One region of the Pseudoalteromonas sp. S4741 genome, then DNA from elsewhere that is predicted to be linked to it. Evidence: predicted binding sites of a transcription regulator. Region 1 holds the regulator's gene; the other holds the start of a gene.
The links. The regulator NrdR, encoded in region 1, represses ribonucleotide reductase genes. The targets are predictions, from matches to a motif close to AAACACNANATNTNGTGTTT.
Positions count from the first base shown of each region.

Region 2: a site for NrdR is predicted at 4,359-4,378, ahead of nrdA (class 1a ribonucleoside-diphosphate reductase subunit alpha). Genes of this name have one in related genera too.

Region 1 covers NZ_PNCN01000004.1:39,668-46,071, reverse strand. The annotation lists gene ribBA (bifunctional 3,4-dihydroxy-2-butanone-4-phosphate synthase/GTP cyclohydrolase II) at 1-964, opposite strand, end outside; gene CWC30_RS00615 (riboflavin synthase) at 993-1,646, opposite strand; gene ribD (bifunctional diaminohydroxyphosphoribosylaminopyrimidine deaminase/5-amino-6-(5-phosphoribosylamino)uracil reductase RibD) at 1,671-2,798, opposite strand; gene nrdR (transcriptional regulator NrdR) at 2,801-3,250, opposite strand; gene glyA (serine hydroxymethyltransferase) at 3,358-4,614, opposite strand; gene thrC (threonine synthase) at 4,883-6,166, opposite strand; gene thrB (homoserine kinase) at 6,178-6,404, opposite strand, start outside.
Region 2 covers NZ_PNCN01000089.1:27,807-34,210, reverse strand. The annotation lists gene CWC30_RS12920 (DUF1287 domain-containing protein) at 1-368, shown strand, start outside; gene yfaE (class I ribonucleotide reductase maintenance protein YfaE) at 479-751, opposite strand; gene nrdB (class Ia ribonucleoside-diphosphate reductase subunit beta) at 751-1,881, opposite strand; gene nrdA (class 1a ribonucleoside-diphosphate reductase subunit alpha) at 1,955-4,237, opposite strand; gene CWC30_RS12900 (HAD family hydrolase) at 4,648-5,328, opposite strand; gene ubiG (bifunctional 2-polyprenyl-6-hydroxyphenol methylase/3-demethylubiquinol 3-O-methyltransferase UbiG) at 5,328-6,038, opposite strand; gene gyrA (DNA topoisomerase (ATP-hydrolyzing) subunit A) at 6,217-6,404, shown strand, end outside.

The sequences.
Region 1 (6,404 bases):
ATTTACGTGGCGTCACATTTTCACCCGCATCAGCTGCGGCAAACGCTTTTACTGTGGCTTCTAACTCTTCAGTGCTTTCTTGCTTACCTAAAATAACTAAGGCGCCATTATGCTCAGCAATATAAGCCATTGCTTGCGATAAACCCCAACTACGGTCAGCATTGCGATCAGAGAGTAAAATATCGTTAAAAGTACTTTGTAAATGCACACGTACTAAGGTCGGTTCTTGTTGTTTTATTTCACCTTTAAGCAATGCATAGTGTAACTGCCCATCAATGGTGTCTTTGTAAGTCACTAAGTCAAACTCACCATGTTCAGTTGGCAATTTACATTTTGCAACTTGCTCAATTGTGGTTTCGTTTAGGTTGCGGTACTCGATTAAATCAGCAATGGTGCCAATTTTAATATCATGTTGCTTAGCAAATACTTCTAAATCAGGACGACGCGCCATCGTGCCATCTTCATTTAGGATTTCTACAATCACTGATGATGGCTCAAGCCCTGCTAAACGCGCTAAGTCACACCCCGCTTCTGTATGCCCTGCACGTGTTAACACGCCGCCTGGTTGCGCCATAATAGGAAAAATATGACCTGGTTGTACAATATCGCTTGGCACAGCGCCTTTCGCAATGGCAGCTTGAACAGTGCGAGCACGATCCGCTGCAGAAATACCTGTGGTGACCCCTTTTGATGCTTCAATTGACATGGTGAAATTAGTTGAGAATGCGGCACCATTATTTTTTACCATTAATGGTAAATCAAGCTGCGAGCAACGCTCTTGAGTCATCGTTAAACAAATTAGTCCACGGCCATGAGTCGCCATAAAGTTAATCGCTTCTGCACTAATGTGTTCAGCAGCAATAATTAAATCGCCTTCATTTTCTCTGTCTTCATCATCCATTAAAATAACCATTTTACCGGCTTTAATGTCATCAATTATTTCTTGTGCGCTGTTTAAATTCATAAGTTGCTCGTATAAGTTGTCAATGTCGTTATTTTATAAAGCCCGCTTTAGCGAGTAAGCTCATCGAAATATCTGAACCCGAAGGTTGGTCAGCCCCTCTAACTAGGCGCTCTAAATAACGTGCTATTTGGTCGACCTCTAAATTAACCTGGGTGCCAACTTTAAAGTCAGCTATGGTCGTTTGCTCGCTGGTGTGGGGCACAATCGTCAGTTTAAATTTATTACCTTCAACCGCATTAACCGTCAGGCTAATACCATCAATACAAACCGACCCTTTGTAAGGAATGTATTTCATTAAATTTTCATCGGTGGCTAACCAATATTCTGTTGCTCGCGCATTGGCATTAATCGCTGTGATAGTAGCAATACCATCTACATGGCCAGATACTAAATGACCACCGAGGCGCGAAACAGGTTGCATCGCCTTTTCTAGATTAACGGTTTGCCCTAATGCGTAATGTGCAAATCCCGTTAAGCTAATCGTTTCATTTGATAAGTCAGCACTAAAGCCATCAATATGCTTACCAACAACCGTCAGGCAGACACCATTAGTTGCAATACTGTCACCTAACTTAACATCACTCATATCAAGGTTTTTACTTTGGATACGAATAGCTAAATCACCTTGTTTTTTTTGTAATAACGCAATTTTACCTGTCGCTTCAACTATTCCAGTAAACATAGTGCTACTCTTTATATAAAATGATTAATGAGCTTTTTTTAGTGCTGTGATACGTAAATCATCACCAATTGACACACACTCATTAAAAGTTAAATTAATGGTATTTTGCATACTCATTAACTCTGGGAAATTCAGTAAACTTTTAGCATCGCAGCCCATTAATTTAGGGGCAATGTAAAAAACAAACTCATCAATTAAATCAAGTTCTGTCATTTTGCCAGCCAGTGTTGCTCCGGCCTCTAGCCACACATTATTAAACTGCAATTGGGCTAGCGTGTTTAACACGGCCAGTAAATCTACTTTATTATTATTTTCAGGTACTTCAATCTGTTTAACAAAATGAGGCCACTGATGCGATTTATCAACCTTGGTGGTAAATATTATCACCTCACTTTGAATTGAAAATAAGGCAAGATCAGGGGTAAGCCTATTTTGTGAGTCAATAACAACGCGAACCGGTTGGCGCAGTGGTAAATCAGTTGGTAAAGAATACGGTAACTCTTCTGGGCGCACATTTAATTTTGCATCATCCATTAATACCGTATCGGCACCGGTTAAAATTGCACAGCTTTGTGCTCGGTATAGTTGCACATCTTGGCGCGCTGCGGGGCCAGTGATCCATTTACTTTGCCCGTTTTTAAGCGCCGTTTTACCATCTATACTTGCGGCCATTTTGCAAGTCACAAAGGGTAATCCCTGCTCCATGCGCTTAAAAAACCCAAGGTTTAATGCGCGAGCTTGCGCTTCAAGTAACCCGTAAGCGACTTCTATACCAGCATCCGCTAAAATTTTCAGACCTTTGCCTGCAACTTGCGGGTTGCTGTCAACCATAGCAGCGATCACTTTTTTAACACCTGCTGCTTTTAGCCCTTCAGCACATGGCGGTGTTCGACCATAATGACTGCAAGGCTCAAGTGTTACATAAGCGGTTGCGCCTTTTGCATTTTCACCAGCCATAGCCAGTGCGTTTACCTCTGCGTGACCTTGACCCGCTAACTGATGAAACCCTTCACCTATTACTTTATTATTTTTTACGAGTACGCAGCCAACATTAGGATTAGGAGTGGTGGTAAAGCGCCCTTTTTTTGCCAGTTCAATAGCGCGAGCCATGTAGCGTTTATCATCCTCTGAAAACGAACTTTGCATGCTCATTACTATTCTCCTAAGCGGGCTATTTCTTCACCAAATTCGCGTATATCTTCAAACGAGCGATATACAGAGGCAAATCTTACATAGGCCACTTTATCTAACTTTTTAAGCGCTTCCATAATGCACTCACCCACCAAATGGCTAGACACTTCGCGTTCGCCAGTGGCACGTAACTGCGACTTAATAATATTAACCACTTCGTCAACTTGCTCAGTGCTTACGGGACGTTTTTCGAGGGCGCGAGTTAAGCCATTTAGTAACTTATCTTCATTAAACGGTTCGCGGCTGCCATCTTGCTTGATGACCCGTGGCATCACTAATTCAGCCCCTTCAAAGGTGGTAAATCGTTCGTGGCATTCATTACATTCACGACGTCTACGTACTTGGTGTCCTCCACCTACAAGGCGAGAATCAATAACTTTAGTATCTTTGGCGGTGCAAAAAGGGCAATGCATAACTGTGTGTTTCCGTTTTAAAAACAAAAAATGGCCGCTATCATAGCGGCCATTATCATATCAAAAATGTGTGCAGTTGTGATCTAAATTACTATTTTACTCTTGGATTAAGCGTAAACAGGTAATTTTGCACAAATTGCTTTCACTTTTTCTTTTACTTGCGCTTGTACTGACTCATCTTCGATGTTGTCTAGTACATCACAGATCCAGCCCGCTAACTCTTTTGATTCAGCTTCTTTAAAGCCACGACGAGTGATTGCTGGTGAACCAATACGCAGACCAGAGGTAACAAATGGTGAACGTGGATCGTTCGGTACTGAGTTTTTGTTAACCGTGATATTCGCATTACCTAGGGCAGCATCTGCATCTTTACCTGTGATATCTTTGTCGATTAAGTCAAGTAAGAATAAGTGGTTATCAGTTTTACCCGATACTACTTTGTAGCCGCGCTCTTGTAATACCGCAACCATTGCTTGTGCATTTTTAACAACTTGTGTTTGGTATGTTTTAAACTCAGGTTGAAGTGCTTCTTTAAATGCAACCGCTTTAGCAGCAATAACATGACATAAAGGACCACCTTGGCCACCTGGGAAAACAGCGCTGTTTAGCTTTTTGTAAATTTCTTCATCGCCACACGCAGAGATGATTAAACCACCGCGAGGACCCGCTAATGTTTTGTGTGTTGTGGTTGTTACAACGTGAGCAAATGGCACTGGGCTTGGGTAAACACCCGCAGCAATTAAACCTGCAACGTGCGCCATATCAACAAATAAGTAAGCACCTACTTTGTCTGCAATTTCACGGAACTTAGCCCAATCAACAATACCTGAGTATGCAGAAAAACCAGCAATGATCATTTTTGGTTTGTGCTCAAGTGCTAACGCTTCAACTTGTGCGTAATCAATTTCGCCAGTTTCTTCGTTAAGGCCATACTGAATTGCGTTGTATGTTTTACCAGAGAAGTTTACGTGTGAGCCATGTGTTAAGTGACCACCGTGCGCTAGGCTCATGCCTAATACAGTATCAAGTGGGCTTAAAAGAGCTTGGAAAACAGCAGCATTCGCTTGTGAACCGGCATGAGGTTGTACGTTTGCGTAATCTGTACCAAATAATTCATTTGCGCGGTCAATAGCAAGTTGCTCAACTACGTCTACGTGCTCACAGCCACCGTAGTAACGTTTGCCCGGGTAACCTTCAGCGTATTTGTTAGTCAGCTGAGAACCCTGCGCTTCAAGTACGCGTGGGCTACAGTAGTTTTCAGATGCAATTAACTCAATATGTTCTTCCTGACGTGATGTTTCTTTGCTCATCGCGTCAAATAACTCTGGATCAAAGTCCGAAATATTCATGCTACGTTCTAACATTGGGGTCTCCTGGGCAACGTGTATGGGTATTTTTTAGAGGCTTTATTGTACGCTTAAAACGACGTTTTGCCTACGCTCTTAAGTTGAGGATATTTAAACAGGGATTGAAACTATTTCACAGCATTTTGATGATGATATTTTTTTATAAACTAATAACAATTTTAAATGAATTTTATTTACTACATTTATATAGCTTATGCGTTATGTCTAAAGCGATGCACAAACAAACAAAAAAAGCGGCCTAAGCCGCTTTTATTATTTGCCTTTTTTAGGCTAGCTTTTTAAACAATTCTGTACGCAAAATACCATAATCGTTGTGCATATCCGTGGCTAAACACGGTTTTGCTAATGCATCAGCTAACGGCTTTGGCATATCTAATTCAACATTAAGGATATCCTCAACGCTGTCTTTAAATTTGGCCGGATGCGCAGTCGCTAAAAAAATCCCCACAGCATCTGCTGCCTTATTTTCTACAAGACCTTGGTAAGCAATTGCGGTGTGAGGCTCTGCAATATAGCCAAGCTGTTGAATTTTTTTCATCACTGTTTGTGTTTGCTGCTCATCAACACTCACCGAATAAAAGTTATCATAACTAAACCAGTTATTATCTAACATTGATTGCACACGTGGCCAGTTATTAGGTTTACTCACATCCATTGCATTTGAAAGCGATTCAATTGTCGCATTAGGCGTCCAATTTTTATCAAGCATAAAGCGCGGTACTGTGTCGTTTTGGTTTGTAGTCGCGCTTAGTTTACCTACAGGCATACCAATAACCGCGCCAATCATAGCCGCACACACATTACCAAAGTTACCACTCGGTACTGAAATATGCGCTGTAGCACGCTTTTCTTTTGGCAGCTGTGCAATGGCTTCAAAGTAATAACACACCTGCGCGACTAAACGGCTAATGTTAATTGAATTTGCTGAGTTTAAACCTAACTTCGATTTTAGCTCTTCATCTAAAAATGATTTTTTAACCAATTCTTGGCAATCATCAAAACTACCCTCAATCGCATAACAATGAATGTTGTCACCAAGCGTTGTAAATAACTTTTGCTGCGCTAATGAAATTTTACCTTTAGGGTATAAAATAACGACATCAATATTTGGTTTGTTATAAAAAGCATGCGCTACGGCAGCCCCGGTATCACCCGATGTTGCAGTTAAAATAGTGACTTTTTCACCTTGATTAAATTGCGCCAAGCACTCGGCCATAAAACGGCCACCAAAATCTTTAAATGCCAGTGTTGGGCCGTGAAATAACTCTAAGCAATAGGTATTATCTTCAACTTCCACCAGCTTAACCGGAAAGTTAAACGCATTCTTAACCATCTGGGCAACAGTATCACTTGGTAGCTCGTCACCAATAAGGTGCGATAAAATTTTGCCGCTGCGAGTAACAAAGTCCATATCTAGTAATGCATCAACATCACTTAATGGCGCTAACGACTCTGGAAAAAACACACCTTGATTACGCCCTAGTCCTGTTTTTACAGCTTCAACAAACGACACTTTTTGTGAATATTCTTTTAAATTATGTAATTGCATGACTCTTTATCCTATAAAACATTTAATTGACGCGTGCCGTCGTTATCTAATTTACAAATATGGCAAAAGCCTTGCTCGTTGATGTAATTTTCCTCTAGCCACTGCGCGCATTGCTCTGCCGCTTCAAGCGTTTTACATACACTAAACAAGGTTGGCCCTGCGCCTGAAATACTCACAACTTCAGCACCCAGTGCTGGTAAGCTTGCTTTGGCATCACTAAAGCCGCTTATAAGTGGCG
Region 2 (6,404 bases), on a different contig from region 1:
AGTTAGTTCATGAAGACATGCAGAATAATTTTCGTGCATATCCTTCTAAGCGTATTTGGGGATTAACCAAGCCAGATAAAAACATTGATCATCGACGTGTACCTAACTTACAGGTTTATTTTGAGCGGCATGCACAAGTGTTAACTAAATCGCTTAATGCAGCAGAATATAAAACCGGTGACATAGTCACTTGGATGCTGCCAGGCAATTTACCGCACATAGGTATGGTTGTTAATCAAATATCGCAGGACAGTGGTCACCCGCTTATTGTGCACAATATTGGTCGCGGACCTGAAATGAGCGATATGCTTTTTGCTCATACAATTACGGGTCATTACCGATTTGTACCTACTGCCTATTCAGAGTAAATAACACGGCTATAATCGTGATTACTTGAGTAATAATTGCAGCAAACAGGTAAGTGAATAAAGTGAACTGTTAGGCATTACACTGTGTGGTTTGTTAACCTCAATGCTAGTTACTTTAAATTAATACTGATATCACCATTGGGCTTGCAGCAACACAACAGTATTTCACCATCACGCACAAAGGCTAATGGTTCTTCATTGTAATTTACTTCACCAGAGACAAGCGTAGCACGACACGCACCACAATATCCCTCACGGCACTGGTAAGCAGCATCAATTTTATTCGATTCTAAGCAGTGTAAAAGAGAAGGGCAGCCAGCGGTAAAATCTAAGCACTGGCTGTTATCTGCAAGCGTGACACTTGCAGTGGTTCTATCAGTCATTATAAATCAAAGTCACCAAATTCAGCTGCATCAACCTGTGAATCAATTTGACCTACAAGGTATGAGCTAATTTCCGCTTCTTGTGGAGCAACTTGCACGTTATCAGAAACAAGCCATGAGTTGATCCATGGAATAGGGTTACTGTTATTATCAAACTGTGCTGGTAAACCAATAGCAGTCATGCGTGCATTGGTAATGTATTCAACATACTGACATAAAATATGTTTATTTAAGCCAATCATTGAACCATCTTTAAACAGGTACTCTGCCCATTCTTTTTCTTGCTCTGCAGCGTCAACAAACATTTTGATTGCTTCTTCACGGCACTGTGCAGCAACAATTGCCATTTCAGGGTCGTCTTTGCCATCTTGCATAATATTTAAAATATGCTGAGTGCCTGAAAGGTGAAGCGCTTCATCACGGGCAATAAGCTTAATAATTTTAGCATTACCTTCCATTAGCTCACGCTCTGCAAACGCAAATGAACACGCAAAACTCACGTAAAAGCGAATGGCTTCTAATATGTTCACTGACATCATCGCCAGGTATAATTTCTTTTTCAGCTCGAATAGGTTAACTACAACGGTTTCACCATTAATGTCATGTTTGCCTTCACCGTAAAGGTTGTAAAGCGACACTGAGTTAATTAAATCGTCGTAATAAGTGGTTACGGCATCGGCACGTTCACTAATTTTGTCATTGCTAACAATGTCGTCAAAGATGAGTTCAGGCGCTTGGGTTACGTTACGAATAATATGTGTGTATGAGCGGCTGTGAATGGTTTCACTAAACGCCCATGTTTCAATCCATGTTTCAAGCTCAGGAATTGACACAATTGGCAATAGTGCAACGTTAGGCGAACGGCCTTGAACACTATCAAGCAACGTTTGGTATTTTAAGTTACTTAAAAAGATATGCTTTTCGTGATCAGGAAGCGCTTGAAAGTCTAAACGGTCTTTACTTACGTCAACTTCTTCAGGACGCCAAAAGAAAGACAATTGTTTTTCAATCAGCTTTTCAAAAATAGGGTATTTTTGTTGATCGTAACGTGACACGTTAACGGTTTGACCAAAAAACATTGGCTCTTGCATTTGGTTATTATGATTTCTGCTAAAAGTAGTATAAGACATGTTTATCACTCAAAAAACTATCACTAAAACTGTCAGGACAAAGCGGGCAAGGCGCCCGCTTTAAGTTTAACTATTAAATTTTACACGCGCCGCCTGCACAATCATCATCTTCCACTTCTGGAGCGTCTTCTTGTGCATCTGATGCGCCATCACGGGTGTTATGGTAGTACAGTGTTTTAACACCTAGCTTGTAGGCACCAAGTAAGTCTTTTAATAAGACTTTCATCGGTACTCTACCGCCTTCGTATTTATTTGGATCATAATTAGTATTCGCTGAAATCGTTTGGTCGATAAATTTCTGCATTATGCCTACTAATTGTAAGTAACCATCGTTAGATGGGATATCCCACAGTAACTCATAGCTATCTTTAAGGCGTTCGTACTCAGGAACAACTTGCTTTAAAATACCGTCTTTACTTGCTTTAACACTAATATGGCCACGTGGTGGCTCAATGCCATTGGTTGCATTAGATATTTGCGATGATGTTTCTGATGGCATTAATGCGCTCAGTGTTGAGTTACGCATACCGTGCTCTTTAATGCTGGCACGTAACGTATCCCAATCAAGGTGCAGTGGCTCATCACAAATTTTATCTAAATCACGCTTGTACGTATCCGTTGGCATAATACCTTGTGAGTACGTTGTTTCGTTAAATTTAGGACACGCTCCACGCTCTTTTGCCAGCTCATTAGAGGCTTTCATTAGGTAGTACTGAATCGCTTCAAATGTTTTGTGCGTAAGCGCATTTGCGCTGCCATCTGAATAACGCTTACCGTTTTTAGCTAGGTAGTATGCGTAGTTAATAACGCCTATGCCAAGCGTACGACGTCCCATAGTGGCATTTTTGGCTGCAGGTACTGGGTAGTCTTGAAAATCAAGTAGGTTATCAAGTGCGCGTACTGCAAGCTCAGCTAACTCTTCTAGTTCATCTAAAGACTCAATGGCACCTAAGTTAAACGCAGATAATGTACAAAGTGCAATTTCACCTTCTTCATCATTCACGTTGTTAAGAGGCTTAGTTGGTAACGCAATTTCTAAACATAAGTTAGATTGACGGATCGGAGCCACTTTTGAGATAAACGGACTGTGTGTATTACAGTGGTCAACGTTTTGTAAGTAAATACGACCCGTGCTAGCACGTTCTTGAGCAAACATAGAGAACAGCTCAATCGCTTTAATTCGTTTTTTACGAATTGACTCGTCTTGCTCATATTTTACATATAGCGCGTCAAACTCGTCTTGGTCTTCAAAAAATGCATCGTAAAGGCCAGGCACGTCAGAGGGGCTGAATAACGTAATGTAATCGTCTTTAATTAAACGTGAGTACATGAGTTTATTAAACTGTACGCCGTAATCTAAGTGACGTACGCGGTTATCATCAACACCACGGTTGTTTTTAAGCACTAATAAGTTTTCAACTTCTAAATGCCAAAGCGGGTAGAAAAGGGTTGCTGCGCCACCACGTACACCGCCTTGCGAACAGCTTTTAACCGCTGTTTGAAAGTGCTTATAAAACGGAATACAGCCAGTGTGATACGCTTCACCGTTACGAATAGGGCTACCTAGTGCACGAATACGACCTGCATTAATACCAATACCAGCACGTTGAGAAACGTATTTAACAATTGCTGATGATGTAGCATTAATTGAGTCTAAGCTATCGCCACATTCAATAAGTACACATGAGCTAAACTGACGCGTTGGCGTACGTACACCCGACATAATTGGCGTAGGTAAAGAAATTTTAAATAATGAAACCGCATCATAAAAACGTTTGATGTAATCAATACGTGTCTCACGAGGGTAATCAGCGAATAAGCTTGCAGCCACTAAGATATATAAAAACTGCGCGCTTTCGTAAATTTCACCCGTTACACGGTTTTGAACTAGGTATTTACCTTCAAGCTGTTTTACTGCTGCGTAGCTAAAGTTAAGATCGCGAGAATGATCTAAGTACGCATCTAGCTCATCTAATTCTTGCTCTGTGTAATCAACGAGTAAATGTGCATCGTAGCGTTTTTGTTCAACCATGTTAGTAACATGGTCAAAAAGACGCGGTGGCTCAAACTGGCCATAGGCTTTTTTACGTAAATGGAATACAGCTAAACGAGCAGCAAGATACTGATAATCAGGCGATTCTTTAGAAATCTGATCCGCAGCGGCTTTGATAATCGTTTCGTGGATGTCTTTAGTACGAATACCGTCATAAAATTGAATATGCGATTTAAGTTCAACTTGTGAAACCGAAACGTTATTTAAACCTTCGGCGGCCCATTCAATAACGCGATGGATCTTGTCTAGATCAAGCGGCTCTTTACGGCCGTCACGTTTGCTTACAGATAACTGTTGGTTCATAGTTTTGCCTGTATTCCTTGGGAATTAAATATTTTTGACCAATGAGTGCACTTAAAATGCCTAGTGCCTATTCTTTTATTGTTATTTATACCGCTTAGGTAAATTTAATTGAATAACATTTAGCCACAATATCTGGTGTTGTTCAAATTAGAGATCACAAGATAGTGTGGTCTGTGATCTTTTGCAAGGGACAGAAACCGCTCTCATTGTGGATAACGTTGGGATAACGTAATTGTGTTAGTAGGCATTAACCTTTGATCATTCGGTTAAGTTGAAATTTGTAAAAATCAACTAAGGAAAGATTAAATTTACGCTTTTTAAAAATAAATTTTGTCTGCTTTTTTTATCATCAAGCTTTGCGTAAAAACTAACACAATCACAATATGTAGTGTTTATTAATTAACATGGCACTATATGTGGTTAAAAGCATCTATAGGGCTATGCCAATTAAAATCTGCATTCCAAGCCAGTGCTTCGTCTACACTCGGTACATATCCCCACAGTGCGGTAGCGGTGTGCATATTCGCAGCTTTTCCTGCTTGTATGTCCCGCTGTGCATCACCTATATATAGGCAACGCGAAGGATCAACACTCATTTGCTCAGCACAATGTAATAAAGGAAGGGGTGAAGGCTTAGATTCTGCTAAGGTATCACCGCTTATCACAATTTGCGCACTCTTTAACGCAGGAATGGCCCTGACTAAAGGATCGGTTAAAAAACCAGGCTTATTTGTCATAATGCCCCAAGGTATTCCTTTATTATCAAGTGCAATGAGTAGTTGCTCTATACCAACAAAACATTGGGTATGGGTGGCAATATTGGCAGCGTAGTGTGCAACTAGCTCTGCTAAAAGTTGCTCTTGCGGTTGTTGCGCCCAGCCTTCTTTAAAACCAGCAGCAAGTAAGGCTGCTGCGCCATTTGAAGCTGCGGGGCGATATATATCACTGCCTACTTGGTGTTGTTTATGATTATGCAGCACACTATTAAGTGCAGCGCCTAAATCATCAGCGGTATCAAGTAAAGTGCCATCTAAGTCAAACAGCAGTGCTTGATATTCAATTGGGCTAGCAGGTGTTTGCGAGCTTGCCATTACACTAACTTCTCAAAATGCAGCATATAATTTACGCTTACATCATCATTCATTGTGTATTGCTTAGAAAGCGGGTTATAACTTAAACCAGCACTGGCACGTACTTTTAAGCCAGCTTGCTCTGCCCATGCAATTAATTGTGCAGGTTTAATAAACTTTTTATGGTCATGGGTACCTTCAGGGACCATTTTTAACAGTTTTTCAGCACCGACAATAGCGTATAAGTAAGCTTTTGGGGTTTTATTAAGAGTAGAGAAAAAAACATCGGCCCCAGGTTTTGCTAATTTAGCGACCGCATGAATAATAGAAGCGGGGTCGGGGACGTGCTCTAACATTTCCATGCAAGTGATCACATCAAAGCGCTCAGGGTGCTCATCAGCAAATTGTTCTGCAGGTACTTTTATATATTCAACGGGGACACTTGTTTCTAAGCTGTGTAACTTGGCGACAGTTAAAGGCTCCTGCCCCATATCGATACCTGTTACGTTTGCGCCCATTCGTGCCATGCTGTGACTTAAAATACCGCCACCACACCCAACATCGAGGGTTTCTTTATCAAATAATCCTTTGGTTTTGTCTGCGATAAAATCTAATCGCAATGGATTAATTTCGTGTAAGGGTTTAAATTCGCCTTCTAAATCCCACCAACGCTCTGCGATGGCTTCAAACTTTGCTATTTCTGCGTTATCTACATTTTGATGTTCGGTCATAAAATACTTCCTCGTCAATCTGAGGCCATTATATAGGCCTAAATTGATAAATCGCAAAGTTTTGCGCCTGTAAATTAAAATTAATTGTGATAGCATGGCTGCTTAGAAATAATAACAAACACTCTTAATACCTAATACTGGGTTGTTAAGAGCTGATACTGAAGGAATGTGATATCAAATGACTGATCTCGCCAATGAAATTCTGCCAGTCAATATTGAAGACGAGTTAAAAAACTCCTACTTAGATTACGCCATGAGTGTAATTGTAGGACGTGCATTACCAGACGTACGTGACGGTTTAAAACCTGTTCACCGCCGCGTCTTGTTTGCAATGAACGAGCTTAGTAATGACTGGAACAAGCCTTA